Regions from separate parts of the Serratia sp. TSO36 genome, predicted to be linked through region 2. Evidence: riboswitches for the same ligand, from Rfam matches in the RefSeq annotation. Region 2 holds a riboswitch; the other holds the start of a gene.
The links. Region 2 has a riboswitch for thiamine pyrophosphate ahead of thiC (phosphomethylpyrimidine synthase ThiC). Riboswitches for the same ligand answer to the same signal wherever they lie in the genome.
Positions count from the first base shown of each region.

Region 1: it holds a riboswitch for thiamine pyrophosphate, as region 2 does, so the genes downstream of both, thiM (hydroxyethylthiazole kinase) here and thiC (phosphomethylpyrimidine synthase ThiC) in region 2, are expected to answer to the same signal.

Region 1 is NZ_JBJZOU010000021.1:283,575-290,727, forward strand. Features, by position in the region: gene srlD (sorbitol-6-phosphate dehydrogenase) at 1-320, shown strand, start outside; gene gutM (transcriptional regulator GutM) at 366-722, shown strand; gene srlR (glucitol operon DNA-binding transcriptional repressor SrlR) at 806-1,579, shown strand; gene gutQ (arabinose-5-phosphate isomerase GutQ) at 1,572-2,543, shown strand; gene ACK3CV_RS18860 (inhibitor of vertebrate lysozyme family protein) at 2,583-3,041, opposite strand; gene thiD (bifunctional hydroxymethylpyrimidine kinase/phosphomethylpyrimidine kinase) at 3,126-3,926, opposite strand; gene thiM (hydroxyethylthiazole kinase) at 3,926-4,717, opposite strand; TPP riboswitch at 4,753-4,849, opposite strand; gene ACK3CV_RS18875 (GNAT family N-acetyltransferase) at 4,991-5,416, shown strand; gene ACK3CV_RS18880 (methyltransferase) at 5,518-6,198, shown strand; gene ACK3CV_RS18885 (MFS transporter) at 6,175-7,153, opposite strand, start outside.
Region 2 is NZ_JBJZOU010000003.1:24,554-31,706, forward strand. Features, by position in the region: gene ACK3CV_RS01745 (thiazole synthase) at 1-165, opposite strand, end outside; gene thiS (sulfur carrier protein ThiS) at 167-367, opposite strand; gene ACK3CV_RS01755 (HesA/MoeB/ThiF family protein) at 364-1,113, opposite strand; gene thiE (thiamine phosphate synthase) at 1,106-1,756, opposite strand; gene thiC (phosphomethylpyrimidine synthase ThiC) at 1,749-3,692, opposite strand; TPP riboswitch at 3,807-3,931, opposite strand; gene ACK3CV_RS01770 (Rsd/AlgQ family anti-sigma factor) at 3,971-4,474, opposite strand; gene nudC (NAD(+) diphosphatase) at 4,576-5,343, shown strand; gene hemE (uroporphyrinogen decarboxylase) at 5,382-6,446, shown strand; gene nfi (deoxyribonuclease V) at 6,456-7,142, shown strand.

The DNA.
Region 1 (7,153 bases), on a different contig from region 2:
ACAGCGCCGCCAAGTTCGGCGGCGTGGGGCTGACGCAGTCGCTGGCACTCGATCTGGCGGAGTACGGCATCACCGTGCACTCGCTGATGCTCGGCAACCTGCTGAAGTCGCCGATGTTCCAGTCGCTGCTGCCGCAGTACGCGCAAAAACTGGGCATCGCGCCGGATCAGGTGGAGCAGTACTACATCGATAAGGTGCCGCTGAAGCGCGGCTGCGACTACCAGGACGTGCTGAACACCCTGCTGTTCTACGCCAGCGACAAGGCCTCTTACTGCACCGGCCAGTCGATCAATATCACCGGCGGCCAGGTGATGTTCTGACGCCATCGACGCCCCCTTCGGCGGAAGGGGGCTAAGGAGAACCCCATGACTCAAGCTCTGATCGCCTTCGCGCTGCTGGCCTGGCTGCTGCAAATCGCCTTTGGCTGGTGGCAACTGCAGCGCTTCAACCGCGCCTTCGACGGCCTGTGCCGGCTGGGCGCCGTCGGCGTCGGCCGTTCCGGCGGCCGCTTCCGCCCGCGAGTAGTGCTGGCGCTGGCCTTCGACGCCGATCGGCGGGTGTGCGGCAGTCTGTTGCTGCGCGGCCTGACCGTTTTCGCCCGGCCCCGCCCGCTGCCTCGATTGCACGGTTTGCATCAGCGGGATTTGCGCCCGGATGTGATCTTCCCCGAGGATCGCGCATGCCAGTCTGCACTATCGTTAGCGATTGAACCCAAATCGTGATATTTTCACATTAAAAGACATTACCTTTCATAGTGAATTATTCAGCGAGGGGAAATGCCCAACTCTTGTGAACGGGAATCGCGATGAAACCAAAGCAGCGGCAGGCCGCTATCCTTGAATATCTGCAGCGGCACGGCAAAACGGCAGTGGACGCCCTGGCCGAGCATTTCTCCACCACCGGCACCACCATCCGCAAGGATCTCACCCTGCTGGAAGAAGAAGGCGAGGTGATACGTACCTACGGCGGCGTGGTGCTCAGCCGCGACGACGGCGATCAGCCGATCGATCGCAAAACCCATATCAACACCGAGAAAAAACGCCACATCGCCAGCGCCGCCGTGGCGCTGATCGCCGACGGCGACTCGCTGATCTTCGATGCCGGCAGCACGGTGCTGCAGATGGTGCCGCACCTGGCGCAGTTCAATAACATCACGGTGATGACCAACAGCCTGACCATCGTCAACGCGCTGGTGGAGCTGGACAACGATCAGACCATCCTGATGCCCGGCGGCACCTACCGCAAAAAATCGGCCTCGTTCCACGGCAGCCTGGCCGAATCGGCGTTTCAGCAGTTCAGCTTCGACAAACTGTTTATCGGCGCGGACGGCGTCGATCTCAACGCCGGCGTCACCACCTTCAACGAAGTGCACAACGTCAGCAAAGCGATGTGCGAAGCCGCCGGCCGCATTATTCTGTTGGTAGACTCCTCGAAATTCGGCCGCAAGAGCCCGAACGTGGTGTGCGAACTCAGCGCCGTCGACACGCTGATCACCGACCGAGACATCAACCCCGATTACCTCGCCGCCCTGCAGGCGAAAGGCATCAATATCCTTCTGGTAGGAGACCCCGATGAGTAACGCCAACGCCCTGCTCACCTTTGCCCGCGAAACGCTGGAGATCGAGCTGACCGAAGCGCAACGCCTGCTGGCGCGCCTGGACGACAACTTCGTCAGCGCCTGCGAACTGCTGCTGAACTGCCGTGGCAAAGCGGTAATTTCCGGCATCGGCAAATCCGGCCATATCGGCAAGAAAATCGCCGCGTCGCTGGCCAGCACCGGCACACCGTCGTTCTTCGTGCACCCGGCGGAGGCGCTGCACGGCGATCTCGGCATGATCGGCGCCGACGACGTGGTGGTGTTCATCTCCTACTCCGGCCGCGCCAAAGAGCTGGATCTGATCCTGCCGCTGCTGGCGGAGAACGGCATTCCGGTAATCGCCGTCACCGGCGGCAAAGAGTCGCCGCTGGCGCAGGCCGCCGCCTGCGTGCTGGATATCGGCGTCGAGCGCGAAGCCTGCCCGATGGGGCTGGCACCGACCTCCAGCGCGGTCAACACCCTGATGATGGGTGATGCTCTGGCGATGGCGCTAATGCGCCAGCGCGGTTTCAACGCGGAAGATTTCGCCCGCTCGCACCCGGGCGGCAGCCTGGGGGCGCGCCTGTTGAACCGCGTGCATCACCTGATGCGCACCGGCGATCGCCTGCCGCGCGTGAGCGAAAGCGCCAACGTGATGGAAGCGATGCTGGAGCTGAGCCGCACCGGGCTCGGGTTAGTGGCGGTCTGCGACGCGCAGCAGCGGGTGGTGGGCGTGTTTACCGACGGCGACCTGCGCCGCTGGCTGGTGAAGGGCAACAGCCTGCAGGATCCGCTCAGCCCGGCAATCACCCGCCCCGGCTATCGGCTGCCGGAGCAGTGGCGCGCCGGCGAGGCGCTGGAGGCGCTGCACGAACAGCACATCAGCGCGGCCCCGGTGGTCGATATGGACGGCGTGCTGGTGGGGGCGCTCAACCTGCACGATCTGCATCAGGCCGGCATCGGCTGATCAACGCCGGGGGCGCCATCATCGGCGCCCCCGGTCAGATCATTTCCAGTCGGGATTGTTCTCGAACTGCTGCTTCAGCAGCGCTTTCATGTCGTCATCCGGCTTGCCGAGCCACTGGTACTTGGCATACTTCTTCGGATGATCGACGGCTTCCGGCCGATCTTCCACTTCCACCCGCACGCCCCAGGCCTGGGATTTGTCCGCGCTGAACGCCACGATCAAAAAGTTGTTGCCGCAGTCGTGCGGTTTGCACAGATTGCCGACCAGATACTCTTTGCCCTTCCAGCTCAGGTTCTGCGCCGGCGTCGAGGTGCCGACGCCCTTGCGCGCCCAGCCCGGCATCCGCGCCTGGCCTTTCACCATGTTTTGCCAGCTGGCCTGATACCCCGGCTGCTGAATCAAATCCGACGTGGTGACGATCTGCTGGGCAAAGCTGCCCGCGCTGAAGCTGAGCAGTGCGCCGAAGAGGGCGCAACGCAGCGCCTGGTGTCCCGTCATAGTCCTTCTCCCTAGGTTAAATCAGGTTTCGCCCGTCAAACCGGGCCTGAACTAGTCAGACCACGGTTGCGGCAAAAAGTTGACTCACCACCAGGCGTGGAAATGATGCACCGGCCCGATGCCGTGCCCCACTTCCAGCGTGTCCGCCTGTTGCAGCGCTTGTTGCAGGTAGTCCTTGGCGGCGGCTACCGTAGCCGCCCAGTCGGCATGGCGCGGGCGCAGCGCCGCCAGCGCGGCCGAGAGCGTGCAACCGGTGCCGTGGGTGTGGCGGGTGGCAACGCGCGGCGCGGTAAAGCGCTGCTCGCCTTCTGCGGTAAACAGCCAGTCCGGGCTCTCGCTTTCGCTCAGGTGGCCGCCCTTCATCAGCACCGCCCGGCAGCCCATCGCCAGCAGCGCCCGCCCCTGCTCGCGCATCTGCGCTTCATCTTCCGCCGGCGCGCACGCCAGCAGCGCCGCCGCTTCCGGCAGGTTCGGCGTAATGATCGACACCAGCGGCAACAGCTCGCGCCGAATAGACGCCACCGCCTCCGGCGCCAGCAACGGATCGCCGCTTTTCGCCAGCATCACGGTGTCCAGCACCACGAATTCCGGCCGGTAATGGCGCAGCCGTTCGGCCACCGCCTGCACGATGTCGGCGTTGGCCAGCATGCCAATCTTGACGCTGTCGATGCGCACGTCGCTGAACACCGAGTCCAGCTGCGCGGCGACGAACGCCGGATCGATGTAATACACCGACTGCACGCCGCGGGTATTCTGCGCCACCAGCGCGGTGATCACCGAGGTGCCGTAGGCGCCGAGCGCCGAGAAAGCCTTCAAATCGGCCTGAATGCCGGCGCCGCCGCTGGGATCGGTGCCGGCGATGGTCAGGGCGTTAATGCGTTTCATCACAGATCCTCCCCGCGCAGCTGATACAGGGCATCGAGGAACGCCGGCGTAAAGCTGCCCGGCCCGCCGGCCTGCCTGGCCGCGAGGCCGCCACAGTGGGACATCACCCGGCAGGCGGTCGCCACGTTGTCCAGGCGATCGCCCGGCAGGGCGCAAAACGCCGCCACCACCGCCGACAGCGCGCAGCCGGTGCCCACCACCCGCGTCATCAGCGGGGAACCGCCTTCGATCGCCCAATCGCGTTGGCCGTCGGTGACGTAATCCACCGCGCCGGTGACCGCTACCACCGCGCCGCTGCGCTGCGCCAGCTCACGCGCGGCGGGCAAGGCCGCCAGCGAATCGTCGCCGCTGTCCACGCCGCGGCCGCTGGCCAGCAACCCGCTGAGCGCCATGATTTCCGAGGCGTTGCCGCGTATCGCCGCCGGTTTCTCGTCCAGCAGCTGTTTGGCGAAGGCGGTGCGGTAGGAGAGCGCGCCGACCGCCACCGGATCCAGCGTCCAGGGCTTGCCGGCCCGATTGGCGGCGGCCACCGCCGCCCGCATCGATTCGGCGCGCAGCGCATTGAGGGTACCGACGTTGATCAGCAGGCCGTCGGCCAGCGCGCTGAACTGCGCCGCCTCTTGCGGCTCCACCACCATCGCCGGGGAGGCGCCGAGCGCCAATAGCACGTTGGCAGTCAGCGATTGCACCACTTCGTTGGTCAGGCAGTGGATCAGCGGAGGCCGCTGTTGGAATTGGGTCAGACAAGCCGCGGCGCGCGCGCCGGGTAGTGCATCAGGTCGAGCGATCATATTCCTCCCAACCGGCGTTCAAGAAGGCGGCGCCGGCTGGGCGGCCGTGACTTCCCTACGCTGGCATTATCCAGATCAGGTAATACGGGTATTTCTCAGCCTTCACGCAGAAGGGCACCCCGAGTCATGAAAATCAATAGGTTGTGATCAACGTTGCGTTAATCCCTGCAGGGGATCATGCCAGCGGCGGCGCGGACAAACAAGCGAATAAATTGCCCGGCGGGCATACGCCGCGCAATGCGCTATAGTGAGCACAAACCACCGGGAGATGCCATGCAGATAAGACCCTACCAAGAGACCGATCGCCCCTTCCTGCGCACGCTGTACCTGGCGTCGCGCAAAGCGGCGTTCGGCTGGCGCGATACCTCAAACTATCAGTTGGAAGATTTCGACGGCGCGACGCTGGGCGAAGCGATTTGGGTGGCGGAAGACGGCGGCGTGCTGCTGGGATTCGTCTCCGTCTACCGCGAAGACAACTTCATTCATAACCTGTATGTCGATCCCCATCAGCCGCCGCGCGGCGTCGGCAGTGCGCTGCTGCAGGCGGCGGAAGCTACCTTCACCGCCACCGGCTCGCTGAAATGCCTGGTGAAGAATGAAAAGGCGCTGGCGTTCTACCGCAAACACGGCTGGCGCATCATCTCTACCGGCAACGACGGCGAAGAAGATTATTACCTGCTGCATTCGCCGGCCCGCTAACGCCGCCTTTCCCGTCACAGAACCCATTAATGATAATGGATTTCATTATCACTTAAGCATACCCTTCCTTGTCTCTCTCAATGAACTTGGCAAGGAAGGTTATGCAACACCAAACGGATACTCGCTTCCCCGATGCCGCGGCGGCGGACTACGATCGCCGTATTCTGACCCTGGTGCCCGGCTATCACTTTGCCCAGGCGCTGCTGACGGCGACGCTCGCGCAAACGCTGCCGAATGACGCCACGCTGTTGCTGGCCGGCTGCGGCACCGGCAGCGAACTGTCGGCGCTGGCCGCCGCCAACGCCAGCTGGCGTTTCAGCGCCGTGGAACCCTCCGCCGGCATGCTGGCGACCGCGCGTGCCAAGGCCGAAGCCGCGGGTTACGCACAACGGGTGAGCTTCCAGCCCACCTTGCTGCAACAAGCGCCGCAAACCCGCCACGACGCGGCGGTGTGCTCATTGGTGCTGCACTTTATCGCCGACGATGGCGCCAAACTGGATTTTCTGCAGCAGCTGGCGCAGCGCCTCTCCCCCGCCGCACCGCTGCTGCTGTTCGACTATCAACCGGAGGGCCTGCCCGCCAGCCACTACCAACATTGGCTGCAAAGCGCCGGGCACTCGGCGGCGCAGGCGCAGGAGGTGATCGAACGCACCCGCCGCAACTGGCACCCGATGGCGGCGGCACGCAGCCGTCTCCTCCTGGCGGAAAGCGGCTTCACCGCGCCTCAGCAGTTGTGCGGTGCGCTGGGCTTCCAGCTTTCACTGCTCCACCGCCGTCGCTGAGGGCGGCATGCCGCGCAGCGTCAGCCGCCAAAACAGCAACGCGCTTAGGCTGACGCCCGCCCCCAGCCAGCAGACGCCGCTCCAGCCCGCCCAGGCATACATATGGGTGCCGGCAAAGGCGCCCAACCCGCTACCGACGGCGTAAAACAGCATGTAGCAGCCCACCAGCCTGCTGTGCGACTGCGGGTGCGCGCTGAAGATCATGCTCTGGTTCAGCACGTGGATCGCCTGGCCCGCCAGATCCAGCAGCACGACGCCCGCCACCAGCCAAACCAGGCCGCTGCCGAGCAAACCGAGCGGCAGCCAGGCCAGCGTCAACAGCAGCAGACACACGCCGCTGGCCGCCTGCCCCAGCCCGCGATCCGCCAGATGCCCGGCGCGTACCGCCGCCAGCGCGCCCACCGCGCCGACCAGACCGAACGCCCCCACCGCGGCATGGGTGAAGTTGAACGGTGCCTGACTCAGCGGCAACACCAGCGAACTCCAAAAGAGGCTGAAAGCGCCGAACATCAGCAGCGCCAACATGCCGCGAATTTGCAGCGTGCGGTCATGCAGCAACAGGCTCAGCATCGAACGCAGCAGCGCGGGATAGCTCAGCGTACTGGGAGCGGTGCGCGGCGCAGGCAGCAGGCGCGACAGGATCGGCAGCAATACCAGCGTCACTCCGGCAGAGAAGAAGTACACCGTGCGCCAACCGCCAACGTCCGCCAGCGCGCCGGACAGGGTGCGCGCCAGCAGCAATCCCAGCACCACTCCGCCCTGCGCCGCGCCGACCACCCGCCCGCGCTCCTGCGGCGCCGCCAGGGCTGCGGCGTAAGCGATTAGCCCCTGCGTCATGGCGGTGCCCAATAAGCCTACCAGCAACATCCCTACCAGCAGCCAGGGCGCGCTGTGCGCCCAGCCCACCAATAGCAGCGCGCCGATCAGCCCTAGTTGTTGCCCCGCCAGCAACCGA
Region 2 (7,153 bases):
CAAAATGGCGTCGTTGCCGCCGCGCAGATCGACGCGTTTCATGGCCATGGTCACCAGCTGTGAGCCGGAGGCCGCCAGCGCCTCCAGCATCAACGCCGGGGTGGCGAACTTGCCGGTGCCGGTGAACAGGCGCGAGGTAAAAGTGGTATCGGCGATTTTCAGCATGTCAGCCTCCGGCGATCGCTTGAAACAGCAAAATGTCGTCACCGTCCTGCACCTGATGGTCGGCCCAGTCGGCGCGCGGGATGATGGTTTGGTTGATCGCCAGCGCAGTGCCCGGCTGGTGGCGTTCCAGCTGGGTCAGCAGGGCGGCGACGCTGAGCGGCTGCGCCAGCTCCAGCGGTTGGTCGTTCAGACGGATCTTCATGCCGCGCCTCCGCATACCGGGCAGGCGCGGGCCTGGCTCAGTTGCAGCGTGCTCCAGCTCTGCTGCTTGCCGTCGAACAGCCGCAGCTTGCCGTTGAGGGAGGAAGGCATACCGGCCAGCATCTTGATGGCTTCCAGCGCTTGCAGAGTGCCGATCACGCCCACCACCGGGCCGAGCACCCCGGCGGTGCGGCAGTTGCGCTGCGGCTCTTCCTGCTCCGGGTACAGGCAGGCGTAGCAGCCGTGCGCATAGGGCGGCTCGAGCACCAGCAGCTGGCCGCTGAAACCGACCGCGCTGCCGCTGATCAGCGGCTTGGCGGCGGCGATGCAGGCGGCATTGACCTCATGACGGGTCGCCATATTGTCGCAGCAGTCCAGCACCAGATCGGCGCGGGCGACCGCGTCGCGCAGCGCTTGCCCCTGCAGCCGCTGCGCCAGCGGGATGGATTCCACCAACGGGTTCAGCGCCTGCAGGTGGCGTTGCGCCAGCGCCGCCTTGCCGGTGGCGGTATCGGCGCTGCGGTAGAGGATTTGCCGCTGCAGGTTGGTGACATGCAGCTGGTCGTCGTCGGCCAGCAGCAGCGTGCCGACGCCGGCGGCGGCCAGATACAGCGAAGCCGGGGAACCGAGCCCGCCCAAACCGACGATCAGCACCGTGGCGCGCTTGAGCCTCTCCTGGCCTTCCGGGCCGACGTCCTCCAGCAGCAGCTGGCGGCTGTAGCGCAGGAATTCCTGATCGTTAAGCATCGTTCGGATCCTCGCCTTCGATCAGCCGCAATAGCTCGGCCGTCGCCGCGCGCCAGTCCGGCGCCTGGATGATGGCGCTGACCACCGCCACGCTACCGACGCCGCACGCCAGCACTGCCGGTACGCGATCGATGCTGATCCCGCCGATCGCCACCGTCGGGTAATCCGCCAGGCCGGCGATGTGGCGTTTCAACTCCGCCAGCCCCTGCGGCGCCGAAGGCATGTCTTTGGTTTGGGTGGGGAAGATGTGCCCCAGCGCGATGTAGGAAGGTTTCGCCGCCAGCGCGCGCGCCAGCTCCGCGTCGTCATGGGTGGACACGCCCAGCCGCAGCCCGGCGCGGTGAATGGCCGCCAGATCGGTAGTATCGAGATCCTCCTGGCCCAGATGCACGCCGTAAGCGCCGTGCTTGATCGCCAGCCGCCAGTAGTCGTTGATGAACAGCCGCGCCTGATAACGCTGGCCCAGCGCGATGGCGGCGGCGATATCCGCTTCGACCTGCTCGTCAGGCAGGTCCTTGATGCGCAGCTGGATGGTGGTGACGCCGGCCTCCAGCAGGCGAGCGATCCATTCCACGCTGTCGACGACCGGGTAAAGCCCCAGCTTGTGGGGCGTAGCCGGGAAGCGGGTGGTGATATCAGTCATTGTTTGTCTCCTCTTGCAGGGTGCCGGCGCTGTGATACAGCTCGCTGCCGCGGGCGCGGAACTCGGCGGACATTTTCTCCATGCCGGTCAGCTGCACTTCGATCGGCTTGGCGGCCTCCTGGGCGGCGGCGTAGTCGCGCACCTCCTGCGAAATTTTCATCGAGCAGAATTTCGGCCCGCACATCGAGCAGAAGTGGGCGACCTTGCCGGACTCCTGCGGCAGGGTTTCGTCGTGATAGGCGCGGGCGGTGGCCGGATCGAGCGCCAGATTGAACTGATCTTCCCAGCGGAATTCGAAACGCGCCTTGGACATGGCGTTATCGCGGATCTGCGCACCCGGATGGCCTTTGGCCAGATCGGCGGCGTGAGCGGCGATCTTGTAGGTGATCAGGCCCTGCTTGACGTCCTCTTTGTTCGGCAGGCCGAGGTGTTCTTTCGGCGTGACGTAACACAACATGGCGCAGCCGAACCAGCCGATCATTGCCGCGCCGATGCCGGAGGTGAAATGGTCATAGCCCGGGGCGATATCGGTGGTCAGCGGGCCGAGGGTGTAGAACGGCGCTTCGTGGCAGTGTTCCAGCTCTTCGGTCATGTTGCGGCGGATCATCTGCATCGGCACGTGGCCCGGGCCTTCGATCATCACCTGCACGTCGTATTCCCAAGCGATTTTGGTCAGCTCGCCCAGCGTATGTAGCTCGGCGAACTGGGCTTCGTCGTTGGCGTCCTGAATCGAGCCGGGGCGCAGGCCGTCGCCGAGCGACAGCGAAACGTCGTAGGCGGCGCAGATCTCACAGATTTCACGGAAATGCTGATAGAGGAAGTTTTCCTGATGGTGCGACAGACACCATTTGGCCATGATCGAGCCGCCGCGCGACACGATGCCGGTCAGGCGTTTGGCGGTCATTGGCACGTAGCGCAGCAGCACGCCGGCGTGGATGGTGAAGTAGTCGACCCCTTGCTCCGCCTGTTCCAGCAGCGTATCGCGGAACATCTCCCAGGTGAGGTTTTCCGCCACGCCGTTGACCTTCTCCAGCGCCTGGTAGATCGGCACGGTGCCGATGGGCACCGGGCTGTTGCGCAGGATCCACTCGCGGGTTTCGTGAATATAGCGGCCGGTAGAGAGATCCATCACGGTGTCCGCGCCCCAGCGGGTGGACCACACCAGCTTCTCCACCTCTTCTTCGATCGACGACGTGACCGCCGAGTTGCCGATATTGGCGTTCACCTTCACCAGGAAATTGCGGCCGATGATCATCGGCTCCGCCTCCGGGTGATTGATGTTGGCGGGAATGATGGCGCGGCCGGCGGCCACTTCCTGGCGCACGAACTCCGGCGTGATGTTGTCCGGCAGATTGGCGCCCCAGCTTTGACCCGGGTGCTGGTGGCGCAGCACCTCGCCGCGAATGCGCTCGCGCCCCATGTTTTCACGGATGGCGATGAACTCCATCTCCGGGGTGACGATACCGGCGCGGGCATAGTGCAGCTGGGTCACGCACTTGCCCGGCAGCGCCTTGCGCGGCAGCGGCAGATGTTCGAAGCGCAGGTGATCAAGCCCCTCGTCCGCCAGCCGCTGTTGGGTGAAGCCGGAACTGGCGCCGCTGAGGGTGGCGCTATCGCCGCGCGCGTCGATCCAGCCGGCGCGCAGTTTGGCCAGGCCGGCGTGCACGTCGAGCTTGGCCTGCGGATCGCCGTAGGGGCCGGCGGTATCATACACCGGGATCGCCTCGTTGGGTTCATACTGCGGGTTGTCTTTGCTGCCGCCGAGCAGGGTCGGGCTGAGCTGAATTTCGCGCATCGGCACCTGGATATCGCTGCGCGAGCCTTGCAGATAGATACGGCGTGAGTTCGGGAAAGCCATGCCTTGCAGGGTGTCGATAAACTGCTGGGCGGCTTCGCGTTGCGCTTTACGGGCGCGCGGTGGATTAACGTTAGACATAGCAAGTTCCTACCAGTGTGTTGGGTTGGGAAAGTTGCTTGTCTGGAGCTCGGAGGGAGTAATGATGGTGGCCGATAAGGCAGGGCGCCCGCAAGGGGAAGGCCGTGCCTGTGGCGATAGATTACTCTTGTTCCCTTCGCGGGTATTAACCCGATCAGGTTCCGCGGATCCCGAATTAACGGTCTCAGCCTGGCTGATTCGATGAACAAATCAGGCGCTAGGCACTCCGACAAGATGCCCCCCAGTATAGGAGGGATAAGAAAAAAAACTATAAAATTTTAACGCGCCGGATCCAGCGCCTGGTCCGGCTGCGGTTGCTGCGCGGCTTCCGCCTCCAGCAGGATCAGCTTATCTTCCAGAGCAAAGCGCGCCGCCAGCGTTTCGCCGATATCCGACAAGGCCTGGTGGAATTCCAGACAAACCTCCTGATCGATATCCACTTCGGTATAGCGATCGTGGAACGCCATGATCTGTTCGGTATTGGCCCACAGCTTGGGGTAGATGTTCACCGCCAGCGACATTTTCGGACTGGCTGCGCCTTCCACTTGTTTGATAATTCTGTCATAGATATGAAAATGCCCTGCGGAGAGGTAATCCACCAGGTTGTGGCAAAAGTTCTCCAGCGCTTTTTCATTCAGCGGCGTATGCTTTTCTTTATTCGGTTTGAGGCCTACCAGCGTGCAGTAGGCGACCAGCAACTGCTTGCGGGCCTGAAGCCATTGATCAACTAATTCATTACTACCGCCAACGCGCTGAGTCAGCCTTTCCAAACGGTTGAGCATGTTTGACTCCGTGTAAGTAATAAAAGTAACCGGTAAGTTATTAAAATGTAACAAAGCCGATTCGTAGAGTGCCAGTGAAGCTGAGGTTGTGCAACAACGATATGGAACTTGCATTAACGGGCAATGAAAACGGCTGGTGGATCGTCAGCCATGAAAGCAAACTTTGGTTACCGAACGGTGAATTGCCGTCGGGGACGGCCGCCACCCTCGGGCTGCAGGGCCGTATGGCGCGCACCATCGGTGAGTGGGCGGGTGCGCAGGTTTGGCTGGTGCGCCAGGCGATGCCGCGGGAGATGGGCTCGGTGCGTCAGCTGTTGGATCTGGATCGCGGTCTGTTTCAGCTTGCCGGGCGCGGCGTGCAGCTGGCGGATTTCTACCGTTCACATCGCTATTGCGGCTACTGCGGCCATGAGATGCACCTCAGCCGCAGCGAGAGCGCCTGCCTGTGTGGCCACTGCAAAGAGCGCTACTATCCGCAGATTGCACCCTGCGTGATCGTCGCCATTCGGCGCGAGGATCAGATCCTGCTGGCGCAACACGTGCGCCATCGCGGCGGTATCCACACGGTGCTGGCCGGCTTCGTCGAAGTGGGCGAAACGCTGGAGCAGGCGGTAGCGCGCGAAGTGATGGAAGAGAGCAATATCGAAATCAAGAACCTGCGCTACGTCACTTCACAACCCTGGCCGTTCCCGCACTCGCTGATGATGGCCTTTATGGCCGATTACCATCAGGGGGAAATTCGTCACGATCCCAAGGAGCTGCTCAACGCTGGCTGGTATCGCTACGACCAACTGCCGCTGTTGCCGCCGCCCGGCACCGTGGCGCGCCGGTTGATTGAGGACACCGTGGCGCTGTGCCGGGCAGAATAATGTACAATGGCCGGCAGATTATTAAGGGAGCCCCATAAATGACTGAGTTGAAGAACGATCGCTACCTGCGCGCGCTGTTGCGCCAGCCGGTGGATGTGACCCCCGTATGGATGATGCGCCAGGCCGGTCGTTATTTACCGGAGTACAAGGCGACCCGCGCCCAGGCCGGTGATTTCATGTCGCTGTGCAAGAACGCGGAGCTGGCCTGCGAGGTCACGCTGCAGCCGCTGCGCCGCTATGCGCTGGACGCCGCCATCCTGTTCTCCGACATTCTCACCATTCCCGACGCCATGGGGCTCGGCCTGTACTTTGAAGCCGGCGAAGGCCCGCGTTTCAGCTCCCCTGTTACCTGCCGCGCCGACGTCGACAAGCTGCCGGTGTTCGATCCGGAAGTGGAGCTGGGCTATGTGATGAACGCGGTGCGCACCATTCGCCGCGAGCTGAAGGGCGAAGTGCCGCTGATCGGCTTCTCCGGCAGCCCGTGGACGCTGGCGACTTATATGGTCGAAGGCGGCAGCAGCAAAGCCTTCACCAAGCTGAAGAAGATGATGTATGCCGAACCGGCCACGCTGCATCTGTTGCTGGACAAGCTGGCGGACAGCGTGATCCTGTACCTCAATGCCCAGATCAAAGCCGGCGCGCAGTCGGTGATGGTGTTCGACACCTGGGGCGGCGTGCTGACCGGGCGCGACTACCGCGAGTTCTCTTTGCACTACATGCACAAGATCGTCGACGGGCTGCTGCGTGAAAACGACGGCCGCCGCGTGCCGGTGACGCTGTTCACCAAAGGCGGCGGGCAGTGGCTGGAGGCGATGGCCGCCACCGGCTGCGATGCGCTGGGGCTGGATTGGACCACCGACATCGCCGACGCGCGTCGGCGCGTCGGCGACAAAGTGGCGCTGCAGGGCAATATGGATCCGTCGATGCTGTATGCCTCTCCGGCGCGCATCGCGGAAGAAGTGGAGACCATTCTGGCTGGTTTCGGCCACGGCAACGGCCATGTGTTCAACTTGGGCCACGGCATCCATCAGGATGTGCCGCCGGAGCACGCCGGCGCCTTCGTCGAGGCGGTGCACGCGCACTCGGCGAAATACCACCGTTAAGGATTCGATGTGACCGATATGGCGGCCCTGCGCGCCGAACAGCTGCGGCGCGCGGCTGAAGTCATTCGCTACGACGATCTGCCGGCCGAACCGCCGGCCTTCATCGCCGGCGCCGACGTGGGCTTCGAGCAAGAAGGGGCGGTGACGCGCGCCGCCATCGCCATCCTGCGCTATCCGTCGCTGGAACTGGTGGAGTATCAGGTGGCGCGCATCGCCACCGTCATGCCCTACATCCCGGGCTTCCTGTCGTTTCGCGAATACCCGGCGCTGTTGGCCGCCTGGGGGCAGCTGCAGCAGAAACCGGGGCTGATCTTCGTCGATGGGCATGGCATTTCGCATCCGCGGCGTCTCGGCGTCGCCAGCCATTTCGGCCTGCTGGTCGATGTACCGACCATCGGCGTGGCCAAGAAGCGCCTGTGCGGCAAATTCGCGCCGCTGGACGCCGCCGTCGGCGCGCTGGCGCCGCTGGAAGATAAGGGTGAACCGCTGGGCTGGGTGTGGCGCAGCAAGGCGCGTTGCAACCCGCTGTTCATCTCTACCGGGCATCGCGTGGGCGCCGACAGTGCGCTGGCGTGGGTGCAACGCTGCATGGCGGGCTACCGTTTACCGGAGCCGACCCGTTGGGCCGACGCCATCGCATCGCGCCGTCCGGCGTTTCAGCGTTGGTTGCAGCAGCATCCGGAGGTGTCGCCATGAGCGATTTCGGG